Regions from separate parts of the Paenibacillus sp. OAS669 genome, predicted to be linked through region 2. Evidence: riboswitches for the same ligand, from Rfam matches in the RefSeq annotation. Region 2 holds a riboswitch; the other holds the start of a gene.
What was found. A riboswitch is a leader RNA that binds a small molecule or an ion and turns the genes downstream of it on or off. The one in region 2 is predicted to bind ZMP and ZTP.

Region 1: linked by a shared signal. The riboswitch ahead of rpiB (ribose 5-phosphate isomerase B) and the one ahead of GGC63_RS05495 (bifunctional 5,10-methylenetetrahydrofolate dehydrogenase/5,10-methenyltetrahydrofolate cyclohydrolase) in region 2 are both predicted to bind ZMP and ZTP.

The regions. Positions count from the first base shown of each region.
Region 1 covers NZ_JADBDR010000031.1:12,544-24,957, forward strand. Annotated here, with positions in the region: gene GGC63_RS33915 (zf-HC2 domain-containing protein) at 1-514, shown strand, start outside; gene GGC63_RS33920 (hypothetical protein) at 514-1,605, shown strand; gene GGC63_RS33925 (LiaF transmembrane domain-containing protein) at 1,609-2,271, shown strand; gene tadA (tRNA adenosine(34) deaminase TadA) at 2,411-2,869, opposite strand; gene GGC63_RS33935 (thiol-disulfide oxidoreductase DCC family protein) at 3,084-3,521, opposite strand; gene ychF (redox-regulated ATPase YchF) at 3,759-4,859, shown strand; gene prfA (peptide chain release factor 1) at 4,899-5,972, shown strand; gene prmC (peptide chain release factor N(5)-glutamine methyltransferase) at 5,977-6,867, shown strand; gene spoIIR (stage II sporulation protein R) at 7,024-7,821, shown strand; gene GGC63_RS33960 (L-threonylcarbamoyladenylate synthase) at 7,931-9,004, shown strand; gene GGC63_RS33965 (manganese efflux pump MntP family protein) at 9,264-9,827, shown strand; gene GGC63_RS33970 (low molecular weight protein arginine phosphatase) at 9,946-10,530, shown strand; ZMP/ZTP riboswitch at 10,633-10,713, shown strand; gene rpiB (ribose 5-phosphate isomerase B) at 10,813-11,271, shown strand; gene GGC63_RS33980 (TIGR01440 family protein) at 11,303-11,932, shown strand; gene glyA (serine hydroxymethyltransferase) at 12,017-12,414, shown strand, end outside.
Region 2 covers NZ_JADBDR010000002.1:17,043-29,456, forward strand. Annotated here, with positions in the region: gene GGC63_RS05460 (GDSL-type esterase/lipase family protein) at 1-210, shown strand, start outside; gene GGC63_RS05465 (ABC transporter ATP-binding protein) at 257-1,219, shown strand; gene GGC63_RS05470 (ABC transporter permease) at 1,212-2,204, shown strand; gene parE (DNA topoisomerase IV subunit B) at 2,266-4,239, shown strand; gene gyrA (DNA gyrase subunit A) at 4,247-6,682, shown strand; gene GGC63_RS05485 (hypothetical protein) at 6,679-6,846, opposite strand; gene GGC63_RS05490 (MarR family winged helix-turn-helix transcriptional regulator) at 7,107-7,514, shown strand; ZMP/ZTP riboswitch at 7,553-7,634, shown strand; gene GGC63_RS05495 (bifunctional 5,10-methylenetetrahydrofolate dehydrogenase/5,10-methenyltetrahydrofolate cyclohydrolase) at 7,698-8,534, shown strand; gene GGC63_RS05500 (ATP-binding cassette domain-containing protein) at 8,765-9,526, shown strand; gene GGC63_RS05505 (ABC transporter permease) at 9,519-10,268, shown strand; gene GGC63_RS05510 (RluA family pseudouridine synthase) at 10,677-11,378, opposite strand; gene GGC63_RS05515 (class I SAM-dependent methyltransferase) at 11,382-12,245, opposite strand; gene GGC63_RS05520 (peptidylprolyl isomerase) at 12,371-12,414, opposite strand, start outside.

The sequences.
Region 1 (12,414 bases), on a different contig from region 2:
AACGGAAGAATGGTCCAGGTATGCGAGACAGGAGCTGTCGATCGAAGAACAACAAGAGTATGAGACCCATCTCAGTACATGTGACGAGTGTCTTGAAAAGTACATGCAGGGATTAGAGCTCACGACGGATACCTTCCCAAGGCTTGCAGAGGAAGCGGAGGCGGCCATTGTAGAGTCGGTTATGCAGCGAATCGAATCTCAGACTCCAAGTCTGTCAGGGGTACCAGAGATCGCGCCGAAACCGGTTCAAAGGCGGCAAGCAAGTCAGACCCCGTCCTTCCTGAGGCATCCTGTGTTCCATTATGCCGTTGCCGCAGTTATTACGCTGCTGCTGATGGGAACGAGCACCTTCCAGACCTTGATGGATAAGGTGGGCTCTGCAGAAACTAACATAGAGGCCGGACCGTGGGTGCAAGAGGAGAGCCGTTCATCCGTATCCCAAAAAATAATGGAAAAAACGATCGGGGTATTGGACTCGATTCAGCCCAAACATGAAAGAGGGGGAACGCGATAATGAAACCTAAAAGTGCGATGACAGCGCTGCTGTTATCTTTTATCCCCGGCATGGGGCACTTATATTTGAATCGTTTGGTAAGGGCTGTTATTTACGGCATTGGTTTTTTTGGGCCGGTTTCCTTGATGTTTCTGCTCGTTCTGACCGGGGAATACCGGCGTAGCGGCGAATTCCTCGCCTTTCTGATGGGGGTTGCCATGTTCTTCGGTATCGTCAATATGATCGATATGGTTATAGCAATAGCCCGGGGCCGAGTGCCTGCTTTGGCTGCTGCCCCATCGAACACGGAAGATGGAATGCTCATGGTACCACAGCACAGCGGGAATGATCGTTTTGCCGCCATTGTTCTGTCGTTCATCCCAGGTCTTGGACATTTTCAGCTTGGCCTGATGCAGCGGGGATTAGCTTTCTTAATCGCATTCTTCGGAACCTTGGCGATGGTTATCTTCGTCGCAGTGCTGACGCATAGAGACGGATTTCTGGCTTTTCTGTGCATCCTGCCCATCGTGTGGCTGTACTCCATGTTCGATTGTGTGCAGCAGCTGAACAAGAAACAGCGGGGGGAGCCGCTTGTAGACCAGACCTTCTTCGAGGATTTTCAGGAAAGCCGTGAGGATGGCAGAAAGAGCAAGATGATCGCCACCTTCCTGTCTATCGTTCCGGGAGCGGGACATATGTATCTTGGCCTCCAAAAAAGAGGGCTTCAGCTCATGGCCGCGTTCCTGCTGCTCATCTATATTATGGATGTGCTTCGTTTATCGATTTTCTTGTTCTTGATTCCGATTTTATGGTTCTATAGCTTCTTTGACGCGCTGCAGCAGATTTCCAAGCAGGGACGGGAGGAACTGAAGGACCTTCCCTTCGTCGATTGGTTGATGAATCATCAAAAATGGGTCGGCATAGGATTGCTGGTTTTGGGAGGATATTATTTGGCCGATGAAGTGATCCTGAACGCCTTGGACCGGATGTTCCCCAAAGAACGGATCTCCATACTGTTCCACCAATATTTTCAGACCTTTGTTGTATCCGTAATCTTGATCGGCGGCGGTCTTCGACTGCTCATCGGAAGCAAAAATCGAAAGGACGGATAGCCTATGAAAAAATGGCGTGTAGGGACTCTATCGATGGGCTTGACCTTGATCCTGCTGGGGGTCATCCTGTTCATGTCCCAATGGAGAGGAATCCAGGCCTTCGATGCGTTTATCGCCTGGTGGCCCATCATCTTTGTTTTGCTTGGGCTTGAGATTATTATCTATTTATTATTCTCGAATAAAGAAAACAGCATGCTTCATTACGACTTTATGAGCCTGTTCTTTGTTGGAGTGATCTGCATCGGCTGCCTCGGGTTTACGCTGCTGGCGTCTGTCGGCATTTTGGGCGAAATTCGATCCATGCTGGGAGCGACGGAGGAAACCAGGGATTTGCCGACAGTGAAGGAAGCATTGGGAGACGGCGTGAAAAAAATCGTTGTCCAATCAGGAGATCAGAGTGTGAAAATTGATAAATCGACGGAACGCTCCATTCAGGTATTCGGGACCTTTCGTGAACGGATCAAAGGGGGAGAGCAATCACGTCCATTGGACAAGGACCAGGTGGTCTCCGTACATACGGCCGGCGAGATCATGTATGTGCAGATCAAACGGCTTCCTTCGGAGCGGGGGCTGCAATCCTATTATCCTTGGATGACCGTTACCGTAGTGCTGCCGGAGGGAGTGCAGGTGGAGATGAGAGGATTGGACAACAGTATCATATCTTGAAAGAAAGAGCAGGAGTCGGAAGCATCCGAATCTCCTGCTTTTTTTCCTGTACAGCGTTTTAGGCTGTATTATGTGGGGACCTTTTGGCTTAACATAACGTTTGTCTAGATAAAATAACCTGATGGACGTCTTGTCCTGATTATGCCTTCCCTCTTAAACGGCGGAAAAACTGGGTCAGCATGCTGCTGCATTCCTCCTGAAGGACACCGGAAATCACCTCGACGCGATGATTGAACCGTTCTTCCTGCAGCAGGTTCATCAAGGTCCCTGCGCAGCCGGCCTTGGGATCGGTCGTTCCGTAAATCACCTGTGGAATTCTGGCTTGAACGATGGCACCCGCGCACATGGGGCAGGGCTCCAAAGTCACATATAATCGGCAATCGAGAAGCCGCCATGCCTCTAAATACTCGCTGGCTTGCTTGATGGCTATGAGCTCAGCATGTGCCAGTGGATCCTTGGTTGTCTCGCGGAGATTGTGGCCGCGGCCGATAATGGTGTCGTTCCACACGACCACGGCACCGATCGGGACTTCGAGCAGTGCCTCGGCTTTGCGGGCTTCATCAATTGCAGCGTTCATAAAAGGAATATGTTGTTGCACACAGGCACCTCGTTTCTATGATCAACTTATTCACAGGCCAATGCTGACGAACAAGTATTCGATTTGTTAACATGCTGTGGATAACCTTGTGGATAACCGGGTTGTTATGCACATTTTATTGTAGAAAATTGGGGATAGTTCCGCAAGTTCCCTCGATTTATTCAAGTCACTATCCCCAGATGGGGATAAGGAGCCTGTAGCCGGGAAGGCGGTCTCATATAAATTTACGGCGGATTTCAGCCGTCGGAATCATGCAGTGCTCCTGCTTGCCGAACAGCTTATACCGTCTTTTGGCCACCCAACGGTACAGAAAGTCCCGCAAGGAAACCGGAACATACTTTAATACAGAAAGTAGTGCCCAACCTCGCCCTAATCGTCTGCAAATTTGCAGCATAGCGTCGGAATGCGTATAGACGAAGCCTTGGTCGAGCAAAATGACGGAATCCATCGACGGATCGTTCTTGATATCCGGTGGAAGCAGGGACTGGGCCGTGTCGGATTGCAGCTGCGCAAAACGAAAAACGTCCTTTTGATCCAGCCGGATAATGAGCTGAACCGAGCCGCTGCAAAAACGGCATTCCCCGTCAAATAGCATAATGGGATGCTTGAATGTATCGGAATCATGACTTAAATCCTGGCATCGGGTTTTCATTGCGCTCACCTGGTTTCAATAGAGGATACTCCTATTATACTGCGATCTGCTCGCCTCGTTAATGCCCATAGCGACAACGAAATAAAGATTGGAAGATATAGGTTCCTGTGAAAGGCGTCTGCACATTCCATGATTTTTGCTGGAAATAGAAGAGGCAAGGTGACAGGGACCCTATATGTGCGATATAATAACTATTTAGGGATATTGAATAACGATGATTAAGGAGTTGTCCTATACATGGCTTTGAAAGCTGGGATCGTGGGCCTGCCGAACGTTGGCAAATCCACTTTATTTAATGCGATTACGCAAGCGGGCGCTGAGTCGGCGAACTATCCTTTCTGTACGATTGATCCGAACGTAGGGGTAGTAGAGGTTCCCGATGAGCGGCTGGTCAAGTTGACGGAGATGGTTGTTCCTAAAAATGTCGTTCCTACGGCATTTGAATTTGTAGATATTGCAGGACTTGTTAAGGGTGCTAGCCGCGGCGAAGGACTGGGCAACAAGTTCCTTGCCCACATCCGGGAAGTGGACGCTATCGTTCACGTTGTCCGCTGCTTCCAGGATGAGAACATTACACACGTGTCCGGTACGGTCAATCCTATCAGCGATATCGAAACGATCAACCTGGAGCTGATCCTGGCTGACGTAGAATCAGTTGAGAAGCGGATTGAGCGTTCCCGTAAAAATATGAAAAGCGGCGACAAAAAATACGCGGCTGAAGTGGAGTGTCTGGAGCGGGTGAAAGAGGCGCTGTATAACGATAAGCCGGCCCGCAGCGTAGATTTGAGTGATGACGAGAAGCTGCTGATCCGCGATCTTCACCTGCTGACGATGAAGCCGATGCTCTATGCGGCTAATGTGAGCGAAGAAGAAGTAGCCAATGCGGATGATAATCCTTTGGTTCAAAAGGTGCGTGAATACGCTGCTCTGGAAGGAGCAGAGGTTGTTCCCATCAGCGCCAAGGTAGAATCCGAAATTGCCGAGCTTGAAGGCGAAGACAAAGAGATGTTTCTGGAGGAGCTCGGGCTGCAGGAATCCGGTTTGAATCGTCTGATCAAGGCTGCCTACAAGCTGCTTGGCTTGTATACTTATTTCACCGCTGGAGTTCAGGAGGTTCGTGCATGGACCATCCGCAAGGGCATGAAGGCTCCGCAAGCGGCTGGAGTCATCCATACCGATTTCGAACGCGGGTTTATCCGTGCAGAGGTTGTCAGCTATGATGATTTGATCAATGCGGGCTCGATGAACGCAGCGAAAGAAAAAGGACAGCTTCGCCTGGAAGGGAAAGATTACGTGGTGCAGGACGGCGATGTTATGCACTTCCGTTTCAACGTCTAAACTATATACTATCTGAAGAGACATAAGGGGTGAATGATGATGCTAGACAGACTGCAATCACTTGCGGACCGCTATGAAAAACTAAGCGAGCTGCTGTGTGATCCGGATGTAACGAGCGATACGAAAAAGCTGCGGGAGTACTCCAAGGAGCAATCCGACCTACAAGAGTCTTACGAGGCTTATACGGAATATAAAGGTGTTGTAGAGCAGTACGAGGCGGCGCGGGCCATGCAAAATGAGAAGCTGGACGATGAAATGCGCGAGCTCGTCAAAATGGAGCTGGAGGAGCTGTCCCAGCGCAAGGAGGAGCTCGAGGAGCGCATCAAAATTTTGATGCTTCCGAAGGACCCTAACGACGACAAAAACGTTATCGTCGAAATCCGCGGCGCCGCAGGCGGCGATGAAGCGGCGTTATTTGCAGCCGATCTATACCGGATGTACACGAAGTACGCCGATACACAAGGCTGGAGAACGGAAATTATGGATGTCAGCATGAATGATCTCGGCGGCTTCAAAGAGATTATTTTCATGGTAAACGGCAAGGGAGCCTACAGCAAGCTGAAATTCGAGAGCGGCGCCCACCGGGTTCAACGTATTCCGACGACAGAGTCGGGCGGACGGATTCATACATCGACTTCTACCGTTGCGGTGCTGCCGGAAATGGAAGATATCGATATCGAAATTAACGATAACGATATCCGCGTCGACACGTTCTGTTCCAGCGGTGCCGGCGGACAGTCCGTTAACACGACAAAATCGGCGGTTCGGGTAACCCACGTACCGACGGGCATTGTTGCGACATGTCAGGACGGAAAGTCGCAGAACTCCAATAAAGAAAAAGCACTTCAGGTGCTTCGTGCCCGGATTTTCGATAAGCTGCAGCAGGAAGAAATGTCCAAGTATGCTGGTGAGCGGAAAAGCAAAGTGGGTACAGGAGATCGAAGCGAACGCATTAGAACCTATAACTTCCCACAAAGCCGTGTGACCGACCATCGTATCGGTTTGACGCTCCATCGTTTGGATGCTGTATTGAACGGCGATATGGATGAGATCATCTCTTCCTTGACGATTGCTGCCCAATCGGAGCTTATGGATAAAGGGGAACAAGTGTAAACCAATGACCGTCGAACGGAAGTTGACGATTCGTGAAGCCTATGTTGAGGCTTCTTCTTTTTTACAGGGGCATGAAGTGAGTGAAGCATCCAATTGCGCCGAGCTGCTGCTCCAGCATCTGCTGGGGTGGAGCCGCAGTGAAATGCTGCTTCGCTGGCAGGAAATGTTCCCCGTGGAACTTGAAGGGCAATGGTACGAGCTGTTGAAGCGTAAAGCGGCAGGAGAGCCGGTCCAATACATTATCGGAGAACAGGATTTCTACGGGCGTACCTTCAAGGTGACGCCGGCCGTGCTTATCCCGCGTCCGGAAACCGAGCTGCTAGTGGAACAAGTGGTTATGCTCGGAACTGAGCTGTGGCCTTCACAAGAGGCATCTCCACTTGTTGCTGACATAGGAGCGGGAAGCGGAGCGATAGCCGTAAGTCTTGCCGCGGAGCGTCCATCCTGGCGTCTGATGAGCTCGGATATATCGTCTGCTGCGCTTGCGGTTGCAAAGGCAAATGCAGAACGCCTGGGAGTGGCGGGAAAGATCTCGTTCCTGGAGGGGGATCTGCTGGCACCCTATATCCAACAAGGGCTGCGCCTTGATGCGGTTGTATCCAATCCTCCCTATATACCCGAGGAGGATGAGGGGGGATTGATGCCCGAGGTGCGCTTGTTCGAGCCGGCTTCCGCATTGTATGGCGGGAAGGACGGTCTCGTGCTGTATCGGCGTCTCATTGCTCAGCTGAAGGAGCTGACCTCGATGCCCTTCCTTGTCGGACTGGAAGTCGGCATGGGGCAAGCCAAGGCGGTGTCGGACATGCTTGCCGCAGTAGAGGCTTGGGACGGGATTCGGTTGGTTCCCGACTTGGCGGGAATTGACCGGCATGTTATAGCTTGGAAGCGGAGATAAGGGACGTAGTGCCCGGATCAGCATAAAAGCCAGGTGGTTGGGCAAGGAGAGGCACAATCTATTCTCTCTAGTAAAAATTGTTAGATTGCTAGGTTTAAAACCTCTCGGATCGGTTCATACTAAAGCTATGAAGCGATACGAGAGGGGCGACAAGCCATGGTGAGAAGAACTTCCCGGGTTCGATATTTTTATATAGCTTTTGCACTTATTCTATTAATGTTTTGTTGGGAAGCCCAAAAGGAAAATACGGTTGTGTTTGCCTCCAAGGCAGAGAGTGCTTCCGCCAGTACAGAGGGGGTAATCCCTCAAGAATCGATACGACTTCGTATATTGGCTAATTCGGATTCACCATCCGATCAATGGATAAAAAGAGAAGTTCGTGATGCTATCGTGGAACAAATGCAGCAGTGGGTTACCGGTCCGCAAACGATTGAGGAAGCAAGACAAACGGTCCGCAGCCATTTGCCTGAGCTGAGTGAATTGGTGGGGCAGACGCTCCGCAAAAACGGATTTGACTATGCTTATCAGGTTGAGCTTGGCGTTGTTCCGTTCCCAACCAAAATGTACGGAAACCAAGTATACCCTGCGGGCAATTATGAGGCGCTTCGCGTCTCCATCGGTAATGCAGAAGGACAAAACTGGTGGTGCGTCCTGTTTCCTCCGCTGTGCTTCGTAGATTCGGAGGTTATCGCCAAAAATCCGAATGAGGTCCGCGCAGAAGCGGTGCCTGAGGCGGAGAAGGAATCTGCGAATAAAGCGAAGGATCACCAAGAGGTTAAAACAGGTAAAGACGCGAAAACGGCCAAAACGGCTAATAAGGCAGCCGAGACAAAAGGCGCAGCGCCAGCCGCAGGCAAGACTGCAGTGGCTAAGGCCGATGTACAACCGGAGCAGCCGGAAGTTCGTTTCTTTCTTTGGGATTTGATGAAGAAGCTAGGCTCGCTGTTTGCGTAGTCCTATGTAGTGGGTATAGACTTGCAGGAATAATGGGTAGTCCTCGCAAGAAATCGAGGACTGAACGGATTAAGGGACGCATGGAAAATGGATTAAGGGTGGAGTAAGGATGACAGCATACTGGAAGGTCTCGCCCGAGCAGCCGCAGCCGGAATCGTTGGCGGAAGCGGCACAGACCCTGAAGCAGGGAGGGCTTGTAGCGTTTCCTACGGAAACGGTATACGGCTTGGGGGCTGACGCCCGCCAAACGAGAGCCGTTGAACAAATTTTCAAGGCCAAAGGAAGGCCTTCGGATAATCCGCTTATCGTCCATATCGCAGACCGGTCTCAAGTAGAGGAGCTCGCCGCTTCTCCGGATGAGGCCGTTTCGCGTTTGCTGGACGCCTTCTGGCCGGGGCCGCTCACGGTCGTGCTGCCCGTCCGGCCAGGCGTTCTGTCCCCGCTCGTCACCGCGGGGCTGGATTCGGTCGGGCTGCGGATGCCCGACCATCCGGTGGCGCTGCAGCTGATTGCCGCTGCAGGCTGCCCTGTGGCCGCGCCGAGCGCTAACCGCTCGGGCAGGCCCAGCCCAACACAAGCGCAGCATGTGTTGGAGGATCTCGCTGGCCGCATCGACGGCATCGTGGACGGGGGGCCGACCGGGGTCGGCGTCGAGTCCACGGTGGTGGAGTACACTCCAGCCGCAGGCGAAGCCAGCGGCGGTGTGCTCCACATTCTGCGGCCCGGCGGCATTACGGCAGCGCAGCTTCGCGAGGCGCTGCCCGGTATCACGGTGCGCGAAGCCTCAGCGCACCAAGAGCCCTCCGCGGCACCCCGCGCGCCGGGGATGAAGTACACGCATTACGCCCCGCGCGGCGTAATGACCCTTGTTCAGGGCGATGCTCCTGAACGGGTGCTCGCTCGCATCCAGCGCGAGCTCGACGAAGCGCACGCGCGCGGGGAACGCACAGGCGTTCTCACGTACCGTGAGCACGCCCCGCTGCTGCGCGCGGACCATATCGTCGCCTGCGGAAGCGTCGGCGACCTGGAATCGCTGGCGCACGGGCTGTACGCCGCGCTGCGCGAGTTCGATGAAGCGGGTATCCACTTCATCGTGGGGGAAACATGCCCCGAGGAGGGCATCGGGGCCGCGATTATGAACCGGCTGCGCAAGGCGGCCGGAGACCGTATCATTCATGTCTGATGGATGCACCGGCATTTCGCCTGTAGGGCGTTGCCGGTGCATTTTTTAACATACATACCATGCAGAACCGCTTCACATCTATCCAGCCCTCGCTAGGATATACATGAATAAATCCGGCTGTTATTGCGAAAAATGGCAGTGAATTGCGAGTTTGTCCGTATACTCCGAAGTGGAACCGATCCGTTAGCTCTCTCCCAGTCATGATTCTGGACTCGTCCGCATATGTTGATTAGGGACGGGGACAAGGGGTGAGTATAGAATGGATTGGACATCTCCGCTAATGGTGGGGCAGTTTATCGCTATATTGATCATGGCTATCGCTTTGGGACTGGATGCTCTATCGCTCGGCATTGGCATAGGGATGAAGGGCATACGCAAGCTGGACATTGCTAAGCTCAGCTTTGTCATTGCTGTATTTCATATGGTTATGCCGCTGATGGGCATGTTTACGGGCAGCTACGTCAGCTCTTTGATGGGCGGCATTGCCACCAAGGTCGGAGGGGCGCTGCTGCTGCTTCTCGGCATTCATATGGTGTACAGCTCCTTGAAAGGGGAAGAAGTAAAATCCATCGATCACCGTACGCTGGGAGGCTTGCTTCTTTTTGCGCTCAGCGTCAGCATCGATTCCTTTTCTGTCGGCGTCTCTCTTGGCATGTTTGCCGGGGATATGGCGTTGACCGTGATCATGTTCGGAACCGTTGGAGGGATCATGTCCATTATCGGCCTTTTGCTGGGCAGCAAGATGGGACGATGGATCGGTGAGTATGGCGAAGCGATGGGCGGAGTTATTTTATTGGCCTTCGGCGTGCATTTTTTATTATAAAACCGGCCTAATTTTTGAAAACCATGGCTCGACCGTTCCCTATTTTCAAACATTTGAGGTACAATAAAAGGGAAGGCTGATTACAGCCTATATTGAATAGTAAAGGCAGGGATCCCAGATGAATCGAATCTTATTCGTTTGTACCGGCAACACCTGCCGCAGTCCGATGGCTGAAGGCTTGCTCCGGAAGCTGCTGGCGGAACATGATTTGCACCATCTTGAAGTCCGCTCGGCGGGGGTTGCAGCTTATAACGGCACACCGGTATCCCATCATGCGGCAGCCGTATTAAAGGAGCATGGATCGGATTGCAGCATGACCTCCAGCGCGTTATCGAGCGATTTGATTGCGTGGGCTGACGTGGTGCTGACGATGACGTCGGGACATAAGCAGCACGCAATAGGCAAATATCCGGAGTTCGTCGATAAAATATATACGCTGAAAGAGTACGTGGAGGACGATCCGGAAGCCGCCGGTCGCATAGCGGAGATGGAACGGCTGATTGCCGATTTGCAGGTGAAACGGGCATTGTCCCAGCAGGTAACCGATGAGGAGAGGGCACGAATCTTGACGCTGGAGCGCACGCTTCCGGATTACGATATTGCCGATCCGTTCGGGGGCTCCTTAGCTCAATATCGAGCGTGCGCAGCGGAGATTGAGGCCGCGCTGCTGAAGCTGATCCATAAGCTGAAAGCGGCAAGGTAACGGATTTTCCTGATTCATTAGCCATCCGTGTGTTCGGGAATTGGACTCACTTTTTAGGCTTTACACAAGACGCTATTTCCGCTATGATAAAGGTACAATGTAGGGCCTTGATGTAACTGGCGACGAGTGGGTTTAACCACAGTGGAGCATCAAGGTACACGGCCGGTCGCCTGGGCAAAGAGCATCGTTGTGCTGGATACAGCACGCTGCATGCTCTTTTTTCGTGTTTCGGCTATCTATCGGTTATAATGGAGCTAACTATGTTAGGAGGCGAAGGACAATATGAAAATTGCTATTGGTGCAGATCATGCAGGATTTCGTTTGAAGGATGAATTGGTGGGCTATATTGAATCATTGGGTCATCAGGTGGCGGATATGGGCTACAACAGCACAGATTCCGTCGACTACCCGGATTATGCCATTGCCGTCTGTGATCAAGTGGTTTCGGGTCAAGCCGACAAAGGGATTCTAGTTTGCGGCACAGGGATCGGCATGACGATTGCCGCCAACAAAGTGCCTGGCATCCGCTGTGCATTGGTGCATGACTTGTTCTCGGCTAAGGCGACACGCGAGCATAACGATACGAATGTGCTTGCCATGGGAGAGAGAGTTATTGGCCCGGGCGTTGCGCAGGAGATCGTGAAAGTCTGGCTGGAAACCGAGTTCTCGCAAGGGGAACGCCACCAAAATCGCATTAACAAAGTCAAGGCGTTGGAAGACAAGTACTCGCTTCATCCGTAAGCGGAAAGCCTGACGAAAGAGGCGATTCATGATGGACAACGCAGAACAATTCCGGCAGGCTGCAGCGGAACCAGCATCATTGGACATAAGCGCCATTCGCGGCCATATGGAGCAGGCGCTTCGCGAGCTGATACAGGCGGGGCATATTGAAGCAGGGCAGATTATCGTCTTCGGAACCAGCACAAGCGAGGTGCTCGGCAAGCATATCGGAACGTCCGGTACGGAGGAAGTGGCGGAACAGCTGTTTGCGGCCATGGAGGCCGTGCGGAAGGAAGTCCGCTTTTATCCGGCTTATCAATGCTGCGAGCATTTGAACCGGGCTCTGGTAGTTGAACGAGAAGCGATGAAGGAGTACCGGCTCGATCCGGTTTCCGTTATTCCGGTGCCCAGAGCAGGCGGCTCCATGGCTTCCTATGCGTTTAAAAACTTGCCGCAGGCTTGTGTCGTTGAGACCATCGAGGCTCATGCCGGCATTGATATCGGAGGCACGCTCATCGGGATGCATCTGAAGAGAGTGGCGGTTCCGTTCAAACCGTCGATCCGAATGATTGGACATGCGTCCATTCTTGCTGCCTATACCCGTCCGAAGCTTATCGGAGGCGCACGCGCGGTTTATGATATGGACAGCGCTGAACCGCAAGGGGCTGGCTCGTGTACTTGACGAACGAGTAACTCATGGTTTTGTTTAAGCAGGGAATTTTTCTCTTTATTAAAAATATAAGCTCATCCCGAGGAGGAACTTACTGTGGAACAATTACGCAAGCAAGACCCGAAAATCGTTGAGGCTATGAATCTGGAGATCGGCCGTCAGCGCGACAAAATCGAATTGATCGCATCCGAGAATTTTGTCAGTGAAGCGGTTATGCAGGCTATGGGTACGGTCCTTACGAACAAATATGCGGAAGGCTATCCAGGACGCCGCTACTATGGCGGCTGCGAGTACGTTGATATCGTGGAGGACATCGCCCGCGACCGTGCCAAAGAATTGTTCGGCGCAGAGCACGCGAACGTTCAGCCTCACTCCGGAGCTCAAGCGAATATGGCGGTTTATCTGGCAGCTCTGCAGCCTGGCGATACCGTATTGGGTATGAACCTGGCTCACGGCGGTCACTTGACTCACGGCAGCCCGGTTAACGCATCCGG
Region 2 (12,414 bases):
TTGGATGAGAAAAGAGAAGGCTCGCTGCTGATTCAAAAATGGAATCAGGCGGCATTCGAAATCGCGAACCGCTATCCTCATATGGTGGTTGTCCCTACGGCGGATTTGTTCGAGCTGAATCTCAACAAATATTTGTATACGGATCATTTTCACCCTAATCAGGACGGCTATGAACGGATAGCCGATCGAATCGTCCAAATTGTCAAATAGCCAAAAGTGCATCACCGGACCATGAGATAAGGGAGAGAACAGAGCAATGGGAAGCCAACTGGAAGTTGTCCTGTCAGTCAATAATGTCAAAAAAACGATTAAGAAAAAGCAGATTATCAAAGGAATCTCGTTTGAGGTGTACGCAGGCGAAATCTTCGGGTTTCTTGGCCCTAACGGCTCGGGGAAAACGACGACAATCCGCATGCTGGTCGATCTCATCACCCCGACGGAGGGGTCGATTACGATATGCGGGCATGATGTACATAAAAATCATGACGAAGCGCTCCAATATGTCGGTTGTATCGTTGAAAACCCTGAGCTCTACTCCTATCTAAGCGGATGGGAGAACCTGGAGCACTTTGCCCGGATGCTTCCTGGAATCGATGAACAAAGGATTCAAGAAGTGGTCGATATTGTCGGGATGGATGCGCGGATTCACGATAAGGTGAAAACCTACTCGCTCGGGATGCGTCAACGGCTTGGAATCGCCCAGGCGCTGCTGAACCGTCCGAAGCTGCTGATACTCGACGAGCCCACGAACGGTCTTGATCCTCAGGGGATCAAGGAGATGCGGGAATTTATCAAGAAGCTGGCTCAAACAGGCTTAAGCTTGTTCGTTTCAAGCCACCTGCTGAGTGAAATCCAACAGATGTGCGATCGGGTAGCGATCATTACGCACGGGGAGGTCATCAAGGTCGGCGCGGTAGAGTCACTGATCGATGAGTCGGCAAGCCGTGTGATTTGGCGTGTAGCGCCGGTAGTGAAGGCCGTTCAGCTGCTGGAAGCGAAGCCGGATATTCAGGTGCTGGAAATCGTTCTGAAGCAGGAAGAGACGGGCGGAGAAGATGCGGCTGTACACGATATTATTACGCAGCTGAATCCCGATGACATTCCTGCATTGACACGTGCTATGGTAGAAGCCGGTATCCAGCTGTACGGGGTCGAAACGAAAAGCCCGACGCTCGAGGATTTATTCTTAAGCTTAACGGAGGGGAAACGTATTGGTTAGCGTATATCCGTTAGTGAAAAACGAATGTATCAAAATTATAAAAAAGAAGCGGCTGTTAGTCGTGCTGCTCATCTTGGCCGCCCTCATCCCGATGTTTACTTATGCCCAGCTGAAAGTATCCCAGAATAATCTTAAGCAGTTCGGTACTACCGACTGGCGGGCGGAGCAAAGGCAGAAGATTGTCGACTATACGAGAAGCATCGGAAGCGCGCGTGTTCCGGAAGAATGGAAGCAGTTCCGCAAGGTTGAAGTTATGCTCGCTCAATACTACTTGGATAAAGATGTGAATCCGGCGTCGCCAAACGGGGTAACCTTTACAAGAGAATTTATTAAAAACGCAGTGGGGCTGTTCATTCCGCTCATGGTTATGGTTATCGCCTCAGACCTCGTGTCCTCCGAGCATTCGACGGGTACGATAAAGCTTCTCTTGACAAGGCCCGTCGGAAGATGGAAAATCTTGCTGAGCAAGCTGATCAGTTTAGTTTTATTTACATCGCTGGTTGTTACCTGTACCGCACTGCTTTGTTATTTGATTTCAGGCATTGTGTTTGGCTACGGCGGCTGGGACATGCCTGTATTTTTCGGCTTTAAAATTGTCGGATCCGAGGTGGACACCTCCTACGTTCGGCCGGTGCAGCAATGGCTGTACTTAATCATGGAGTTCGGCCTGGTGTGGTATGCGGCGATCATTGTAGCTGTCATGTCCTTGATGGTTTCCGTGCTAATCCGCAGCACCGCCGCGGGAATGGGACTTATGCTGGCCGTGCTGATCTCCGGCACCATCTTGACAAATATGGTATCCTCTTGGGAGACGGCAAAATATTTATTTATGGTCAATTTGCGTTTGACCGACTATTTAACGGGCAGTCTGCCGCCGATAAAGGGCATGGATTTACCGTTTTCTTTAATGGTTTTGACCGTTTGGGGATTCGTATCTATTATCGTATCCTTTACGGTTTTCACGAAAAAAGATATATTGAACTAACACAACGAGATGTTATAATGCACAATAGAACTAGAGCTTCAGGAGTAAAGGGGGGGCTTCGATGACGGAACAGGTAGATTTGTTTACCGACTCCACCACCGAGCGCACGGACTACGGCGCCGATGATATACAAGTACTCGAAGGACTTGTGGCGGTCCGCAAAAGACCGGGAATGTACATAGGCAGTACAAGCACTTCGGGTTTGCACCATTTGATTTGGGAAATTGTCGATAATGCCGTCGATGAGCATCTTGCCAAATTTTGTACAAAAATCGACGTGACGATACATAAGGACCAATCGATAACGGTTCAGGATAATGGCCGCGGGATCCCAACAGGCATGCACAAGATAGGAATCCCTACGCCGCAAGTCGTCTTTACGATTCTGCACGCCGGAGGCAAGTTTGGCGGAGGAGGATACAAGAAATCGGGGGGCTTGCACGGCGTAGGTGCTTCCGTTACGAACGCGTTGTCTGAATGGCTGGAGGTTACTATCTATCGGGAAGGTAAAACTCATCGTCAACGGTTTGAGTATTGGGTTGACGACAAAGGCGTAGAGCATGTCGGCGAGCCGACAACCGGTCTTGAGGTCATTGGCAACACCCGGCAGACAGGAACCAAAGTAACGTTCAAACCGGACAAAAGGGTGTTCCAGGGCGGAACGTCTGTTAACTACGATACGCTGCTGGAGCGCTTACAAGAGATTGCCTTTCTTAATTCCGGCTTGCAGGTGACGATTAAGGACGAGCGTTCCGATAAACAGGAGACGTTTCAATACGAGGGCGGCGCCAGCCAGTTCGTCAAGTTTTTGAATGAAGAAAAAAATGTGCTGCATGAAGTGATTCATTTTAGCGCCGAGAAGGACGATATCGAGGTCGAAGTGGCGCTGCAGTACAATGACGGCTATACCGAAACGATCGTTTCCTTCGTGAACTCGATTCCGACCCGCGGCGGCGGTACGCATGAAACGGGCTTCAAAACGGCATATACCCGTGTTATGAACGATTACGCCAGAAAATCGGGCATCTTGAAGGAAAAGGATAAAAACCTTGACGGCCAGGACCTGCGCGAAGGCATGATGTGCGTAATCAACATTAAGATGGGGGAAGTAGAATTTGTCGGCCAGACGAAGGATCAGCTGGGCAGCGCTTCGGCCCGCAGCGTAGTCGATTCCGTCGTATCGGATAAGATGGCGGTTTTCCTGGAGGAAAATCCCCAAGTAGCGCAAATGATTATGAAAAAAGCCGTTCAATCCGCCAAGGCCCGCGAAGCCGCGCGGAAGGCGCGTGAAGAAGTGCGCAGCGGCAAGAAAGGAAAGAGCGAAAGCTCCAATCTGGGCGGCAAGCTGACGCCGGCTCAATCCAAGGATTATTCGCGTAATGAGCTGTTTATCGTGGAAGGTGATTCCGCCGGCGGCTCTGCCAAGCAGGGGCGGGATTCGAAGCATCAGGCGATCCTGCCGCTCAAGGGAAAACCGATGAATCCGGAAAAGGCCAAGCTGCTCGACATCATGAAGAACGACGAGTATAAGGCGATCATTGCCACCATCGGGGCTGGCGTAGGACCGGAATTCGACGCATCGGAAAGCAACTATGCGAAGATCATTATTATGACGGATGCCGATACGGATGGCGCTCATATTCAAGTGCTGCTGCTTACGTTCTTCTATCGCTATATGAAGCCGCTGATCGATTCAGGCAAAGTATTTATTGCTCAGCCGCCGCTGTATAAGCTGACGAAGAAATCAGGGAAAAATACTACAGTCCGCTACGCGTGGACGGATGAGCAGCTCCATGTACTGACCAAGGAATTGGGCAAAAACGTGGAACTGCAGCGTTACAAAGGCTTAGGGGAGATGAATCCGGATCAATTGTGGGAAACGACGATGGACCCGGCAACCCGGACGCTGCTGCAGGTGAAGATTGAGGACGCGGCTAAAGCGGAACGGCGCGTTTCGACGCTAATGGGGGAAAAAGTAGACCCGCGGAAGCGTTGGATTGTCGAGAATGTCAACTTTACCGAGTTCGAGGAGTAGGTGAGTCGTGACGATACTGGAAAATTTTTTACCCGCATTTTTGGAAGAAGTCGTTGGCGACCGGTTCGGTCGCTATTCTAAATATATTATTCAAGACCGTGCGATTCCCGATGTGCGGGACGGCTTGAAGCCGGTGCAAAGACGTATTTTGTATGCGATGTATGATTCGGGCAACACCCCGGATAAACCGTACCGCAAGTCGGCCAAAACGGTCGGTGACGTTATGGGTAACTATCACCCCCACGGAGACGCTGCGATCTATGAAGGTATGGTACGGATGGCGCAGCCGTGGAAGATGGGCCATATGCTGGTTGACGGCCATGGCAACTGGGGCTCGATCGATGATGATCCGGCCGCGGCCATGCGTTATACCGAAGCCCGACTGTCAGAAATCGCGATGGAGTTATTGCGGGATATCGAGAAGCGTACGGTGCTGTTCAAGGACAACTTCGATAACACAACGAAGGAGCCTGTAGTCCTTCCTGCACGCTATCCGAACCTGCTTGTCAATGGAGTCAGCGGGATTTCCTCCGGCTTTGCAACGGAAATTCCTCCTCATAACTTACGAGAGGTTATTGATGCGTGCATAGCTTTGATGGATCGGCCTGCGATGCCGATCGACGAGCTGATGCAGGTCATGAAAGGTCCGGATTTCCCTACAGGCGGCATTATTATGGGCTCCGAGGGAATTCGCGAGGCATTTGAAACGGGCAAAGGGCGCATACATCTAAGATCACGGACCGAGATTGAGACGCTGCGCGGCGGCATCCAGCAGATTGTTATTACGGAGATTCCGTACCAGGTCGTGAAGTCGAGGCTGGTCACCGCGATGGAGAATATCCGTCTGGAGAAAAAAATCGAGGGCATCTCCGTCGTAAGAGACGAGAGCGGCCGCGATGGTCTGCGCATCGTAGTGGAACTGAAGAAGGAGGCCGATGCGCAAGGTATCTTGGCCTACTTGTTCAAAAAGACGGATTTGCAGGTCACCTATAACTTCAATATGGTGGCGATTGTAAACAAAACGCCGAAGCAGCTGGGTGTCAGAGAGATTCTGCAAGCCTATATCCAGCATCAGAAGGAAGTTGTGACTTTTCGCTCCCAATATGAGCTTGAGAAGGCTGAAGACCGCGCGCATGTACTCGAAGGCCTAGCCAAGGCGCTAAACATCCTGGATGAAGTCATTGCGACGATTAAAGCGTCGAAGAACCGTCAAGACGCACAAAACAACTTGGTTTCCCAATTCGGCTTTACCGAGCGCCAGGCGGATTCCATTCTTACCTTGCAGCTGTACCGCTTGACGAATCTGGAGATTCATGCGATTGAAAAGGAATTGAAGGACGTACAGAAGACGATCGCGCAGCTGCGCGGTATTCTGGGCAGCGAGAAGAAGCTCATGGCGGTCATTAAGGATGAAATGACCGAAATTCGTAATAAATACGGCATCGACCGCCGTTCCGACATTCAGAACGAGGTTGAGGAGCTGAAGGTCAATCTGGAGGTCATGGTATCGGCCGAGGATGTTTTTGTTACCCTATCCAACGAAGGCTATATTAAACGGACGAGCAAGCTTTCTTTTACCCGTTCCGGTGGGGAACTGGAGAAGACCGGCTTGAAGGAAGGCGATTATGTACGTTATTTGCTGGAAGTGAACACACTGGATAACCTGTTAATCTTTACGCAGAGAGGCCAGTATTACCTCCTGCCGGTGCATCAGGTCCCAGAGTATAAATGGAAGGAAAACGGAACGGCCATAGTCAATGTCATTCCTACGCCTAAAGAGGATCGGATCGTCAACGTCATTCCGGTACGGGATTTTGACGAACCGGGCAAATCGCTTGTATTCGTAAGTAAGCGGGGACAGGTGAAGCGTACGGAGCTGAAGGAATACATGACGAATCGCTCGATCGGCATCGTAGCCAGCAAGGTAGGAGAGAACGATGCGATCCTGGACGTTCGCGTCAGTACGAATGATCAAGATATTCTTCTTGTAACGAAGCAAGGAATGGCTATCCGTTTCAGAGAGGATGAAGTGAACCCGATGGGACGCGCCGCAGCCGGGGTTCGCGGAATTCAGTTAAAGGATGATGACGAAGTCATCAGCGCTGAGTGGATTGATGGGGAGGAGGGCGAACTGCTTGTCGTCACCGATCTCGGGTATGCCAAGCGTTCACTGATCCTGGATTATCCGGTTCAAGGCCGGGGCGGTAAAGGAATAATCACGTTCGAATTCAAGGACGGCAAACGGGTCAAGCCTAACGGAACAGCATTGGTGAAGGCATATGCCGTGAAAGAAGAGATTCTGCTTACCGCGGTATTGCAAAGCGGTGAACGGGTATCCTTCTCGTCGGAAAGCACGCCGATTGAACAGCGTAAATCAACCGGACGGCAAGCCGTTCCTATCTCCAAAACGGATATGATTACGGATCTGCTCAAGATCGATTAATCGTAGCTGCTGTAATCGGAGTCCAAACGCTCCAAGCATTTCAACATAAGCTCCAATACGACCCACACAGGCATGGGCTCATCCAATTTATCCAGCCATTGTGGGTCGTTTATTATTCCTTTTTGCAGCGCCTTTTCTCCAATCAACTGCTTCCACGTTTCCATTCGCATATCACTCCTCCGCATGAATTGACAAGCTCCGCTTCTCTTGAAAAGCCCATGTAGCAATATATGTTGAATAGGGTCTAATGTTCCTCTTTTTTATCGTTTAATGTCTTAAAGTATTTATGCTGTTAACCTTTAAACCGCACGATGACAATGGTATAATAAGGTTACTAGCCAAGAAAACTCGGATCTAATATAGCAGAGCACGAAGCAATAGAGAGAATCGATTCAAAGAATAGTAGATGCAGGAGTGATGATCAGTGATTACTCAGGAATTTGCTAAGTTGTGGTGGAAATTATCCAAGGATTTGCGCAATCATATGGAAACCGAGCTGTCACCTACCTTGACGGAAGGGCAGCTAACGGTTTTGGAGCTATTGTCCGGTCACGAGAGGATGAAGCCGTCGGATTTTATAGAATACCTGGATACGACACCCGCAGCGATCACTACATTGCTGGACCGGATGGAAAAGGCCGGATTAATAAGCAGGGAACGCGACGGCAAGGATCGGCGCATCGTTTGGGTGCAGGTGACGGACAAAGGGAAACAGGAGTGCGAGCGCGGAGTTATTATCCGCGAACGGTTTTTACAGAGCTATTTGAGCCGTATTTCCGCTCATAATCAGCAGCTGCTCGTTTATTTGCTCGGAAAAGTGGCTAACGCCTAGTTGCCTTCTAGGGAAATTAAGGGTATTATAGGGATAACTGAGCTATGTGTAACTGGCGGAACATGGGGAACCATGAGGGAGCACATAGGATATTTGTGGCCGTACGCCTGGGCTAAGGTAAGAGGAATGCTCCTCTTGCCTTTTTGCGTTTTTACCACTTCCAAATGGAAAGGATGACGGAACATGAGCATCATTTTGGATGGCGCAAGTGTAGCAGCACGTATCAAGGAGCAGCTGGAACCAAGAATTAGGAGATTGACTGAACGGGGAGTAACCCCGTGCTTAGCGACGATTCTGGTAGGTGACGACCCGGCATCGGAGACCTATGTCCGTATGAAGGGAAATGCCTGTAGAAGACTCGGGATGGAATCAAGACGCATTCACCTTGAACCGGGCACAACTACAGAGCAGTTAGTAGAAGTCATTCGGCAGCTGAATGAGGATTCGACCGTCCACGGCATATTGCTTCAGCATCCGGTACCTCATCATATTGATGAACGGGCGGCTTTTGAGGCAATTCGTATCGAGAAGGACGTAGATGGGGTAACGACGCTTGGTTTTGCGCAGACGGCATTCGGGTTCGGCCTGTACCCGTCCTGTACTCCTGCGGCCATTGTGGCGATTCTGGATGCGTATCAGCTTCCGATCGAAGGCAAACATGCCGTTGTAATTGGCCGAAGCCCTATTCTGGGCAAGCCGGTCTCCCTGATGCTGTTGAACCGCAATGCCACAGTTACGATCTGTCATTCGAAGACGAACCAATTATCCGACATCGTAAGATCGGCGGATATCGTCGTTGCAGCGGTAGGAAAGCCGAGGTTCGTCCAAGGCAGCTGGATCAAGCAGGGAGCCGTTGTTCTCGATGCAGGCTACAACCAAATGAATGTCGGCGATGTTGATTACGAGGCCTGCCTCGGTATCGCCGGTGCCATAACTCCGGTACCTGCGGGTGTAGGTCCTGTGACCATTGCGACACTGCTGAAGCATACGGTAGACGCGGCGGAGAGATGCGACTTATAAGATGGGTTAAAACCGTTCGGGAGGATGCTCCTGGACGGTTTTTTCAATATCTATAGAGGATTTACATTTTGGGGCTTCACGCAAGGCGCCTGAATCTACTTCGTGGCCAAGCCAACCTTAAGGGGGCTCATTAGTTTGGGCTGTGCGAAACCTTATGGAAAAAGTTATAATATATAGAGTTTTTGTTATCGGTCTGACATTTATTTTTGGGCGGCAGGAAGGGGTACTTAGTGAACGATTATCCGGTTTTAGAAATAAACGGCTTGAAAAAAAGCATCCAGCAGCAGGAAGGATGGAAATGTTTATTTTCCAATGTTAGCACACGCGTAGCGGAGCCTTCGATCATCTCACTGCTAGGGTTATCGGGTCAAGGAAAAAGCACGCTTCTGAGGATTATCGCGATGCTGGATGCCGCGGAGGAGGGCACGATTCGGTACGAGGGGCGTGTTTCGACGCAGTGGAATCCGCAGGCTTGGCGTAAGAAAATTGGCTTCGTTGCACAGCATGCAGTCATGCTGGAAGGCTCTGTAGAGCATAATCTGAAGACGGTCAGTCTTTTGCATCGGCAGTCCTTCAATGCGCCATTAGCCATGGAATTGATGCGGAATGTTGGTCTGGAGGAAATGGATTGGAGCAAGAACGCGCAGGATTTATCCGGAGGAGAGAAACAAAGAGTAGCGTTAGTCCGTTCCTTGCTGATGCAGCCGCAACTACTGCTGCTGGACGAAATTACGGCTTCCCTGGATTTGCACAGCAAACAGGCTGTGGAGAAGCTGCTGCAAGCGTGGCATGAGAAATACGGAACCTCCCTGATCTGGGTTACCCATGATCTGGAGCAGGCGCGTGCAACGAGTCACAGAGTATGGTTTATGGCAGACCACACTTTGCTGGAAGACCGTCCAACCAGTGATTTCTTTGAGAGACCGGATACGGAAATCGGGCAAAAATTTCTCCAGGTCACAAAGTGCGGTGAAGGAGGCACTTATGAATAATGTGGCATTAAGCTTCACGCTTGTATTTATTGCCATAACGATCCTGATTTCGATGTGGCAAAAGCTAGGCTTGGGCAAAGAAATTGCTATCGGTACGGTCCGTTCTGCCGTACAACTGCTGTTCATCGGCTATGTGCTTCAATTCGTATTTAACGCCCGGCAGCCAGTGTTTTTAATTCTCATCTTGTGCATGATGATCGCCGTAGCTTCCTGGAATGCAGGCTCGAGGGGAAAAGGGCTCTCCGGCATCCGATGGCGAATCGCCATTGCGATTTCTACGACGGAAGGGCTAACCATGGCACTGCTGCTTGGTTTGGGAATCATAGAGAAGACCCCTCAATATATTATTCCGATCAGCGGGATCACCATAGGAAGCGCAATGGTCGTATCCGGCCTCTTCATTAATCAAATGAAGCGTGAGGTTCAGGCGTCCAAGGGGGAAATTGAGGTGCTGTTGTCGCTTGGAGCGACGTCGCGCCAGGCGATACACGAACCGCTGAAGCGATCCGTCAAATCCAGCATGATCCCTACGATTGACGGAATGAAAACAGTGGGCCTGGTCCAGCTGCCCGGGATGATGACCGGGATGATAGTCGCGGGAGCGGATCCGGTTCAAGCCGTTAAATATCAAATTCTAATTATGTTTACTCTCGTATCGTCGGCTGCATTAACTAGTATTATACTAAGCTTACTAAGCTATAAGCTGTGGTTTACGAAAGATGATAGACTTCGATCGCTATAAGTCCGGTTGATCCGGCTGTTGAAAGTGGAAAGAACGGCGGCTGCCCGTTTGGACCTTGGAGAGGTTAAAAAAGACAGCGGAGACCGCTGTCTTGAGTTTGTCGGGAAACCAATAGAGCTTGAACTACTGCCAATATACTCTGGTGGGGTATGCCCCTCCAGCCGCTATTGAAACCCGTGAAAGTAGACTATATTTAGCGGTATTTTCACGGGTTTCAAAGGCGGACGTAAACTCCTCCGAGGCATACCCCACCTCCATATGTGGCATAGTTCAAACAAAACACGGTTTCTAAACAACCTGAAGACAGCGGAAACCGCTGTTTTAGTGATTGGTCATAATGTCATGCAGTAGGAAAGCTCTCATTGAGCTATGAAAAAAGGATGCCGCAATGCGGATCAGATTAGCTCATTACTGGAATCTATCGCCCCAAAGAAACCAAGGGTACGCTTTGGGCGGATTCGAGCGAAAGCGCAGCGTTTCCTTTGTAGTAGGGTGCTCGAAGCTAAGCTCGGTTGACCAAAGAGCGATTTGCTGCCCGGGCTTCGTCAGGTGAGCGCCATAGCGCTGGTCACCAACGAGCGGACAGCCTATCGCAGAGAATTGAACCCGGATTTGATGAGGTCTCCCGGTGTGAAGCTCAACCCGGACAAGAGAGAGTCCTTCACTATGATCGACAACCGTATAATCCAATATAGCTTCTTTGGCTCCAGGCTTGTTGGGCGGCACTACGGAAACGGTGTTCGTCTTGGAGTCCTTGAGCAAGTAATGGGTCAAGGTTCCTTGCGGCTGTTTCGGCTTGCCATTCACCACGGCCGAATAGATTTTGCGTATGGAACGGGTTCGAACGGCATCGGATAGCCGCGAGGCGGCTTTGGAGGTTTTGGCAAATACCATAACGCCGCCTACAGGCCGATCCAACCGGTGAACGAGTCCCAAATAGACGTTACCGGGCTTCTGATGCCTGTGTTTCAAGTCCTGCTTAATCATCGTAAGCAAATCCGGATCCTGTGACTGGTCCTCTTGGGTCGGGACATTCACCGGCTTAACGACGACAATTACATGATTGTCTTCATATAATACCGGAATGGAGGGGAGAGAGGCCTGACCCATAGGTTAAGCCTCCCAGCGTCCTAGAATGCCGCACGGGAGCATAAGCTTGGATGCTGTAATCGGGAGTCCGATTTCGCCGCAGGTAATATTGCCTCCATAGGATCTGCCCATGGACATGGCCAAAATATTTTTCAGCACGGTTGCCGAAATCCCCGTTGTGTAAGAGTTGATCAGCATGAAAAGCGGCTTGTCCGACATAATTTGCATGCAGGACTCTACGAATGGGTAGAGGTTGGTTTCGAGCTTCCAAGTCTCTCCGCTAGGACCACGGCCATAGGAAGGCGGGTCCATAATAATGGCGTCATACCGGCTGCCGCGGCGCTGCTCCCGCTGGACGAATTTGAAGACATCGTCCGTAATAAACCGGACAGGACGGTCGCCGAGCCCGGACAGCTGCAGGTTTTCCTTGGCCCATTGAACTACGCCCTTCGATGCATCCACATGACATACTTCCGCGCCGGCATAAGCGCAGGCTACGCTGGCTCCACCGGTGTAAGCAAATAAATTCAGAACGCGAATGCTGCGTCCGGCCCCCTGAATCTTATCGATCATCCAATTCCAGTTCGCCGCCTGCTCCGGGAAAAGACCGGTATGCTTAAAGCTGGTCGGCTTGATATGAAATTTCAGCTTATCGTAGGAGATGGTCCAGCGCTCCGGAAGATCCTGTTTATATTCCCATTGACCGCCGCCGCTGGAGCTTCTATGATAGTGGGCATCGGCGTTTCGCCATTGACCGGTTTCCTTGCCAATCGGCCAAATGATTTGCGGGTCAGGACGCCGAAGAACGATTTGTCCCCAACGCTCCAGCTTTTCCCCGTTACCCGTATCGATTAATTCATAATCTTTCCAATCGTGTGCTGCAAACATGACGTTACCTTCCTTCTAGGGCTATACCCATGCATATCTTTGATCCTACCACATTTTACACTAATTGCTTGCACAATGCCATGCAAGAAGACCGGGGAGCGTCCCCGGTCTTTTGGAGTGTTTATTTATTTGGGCAAATCTACATGCTCAATCAACGCAGGCAGCTCTT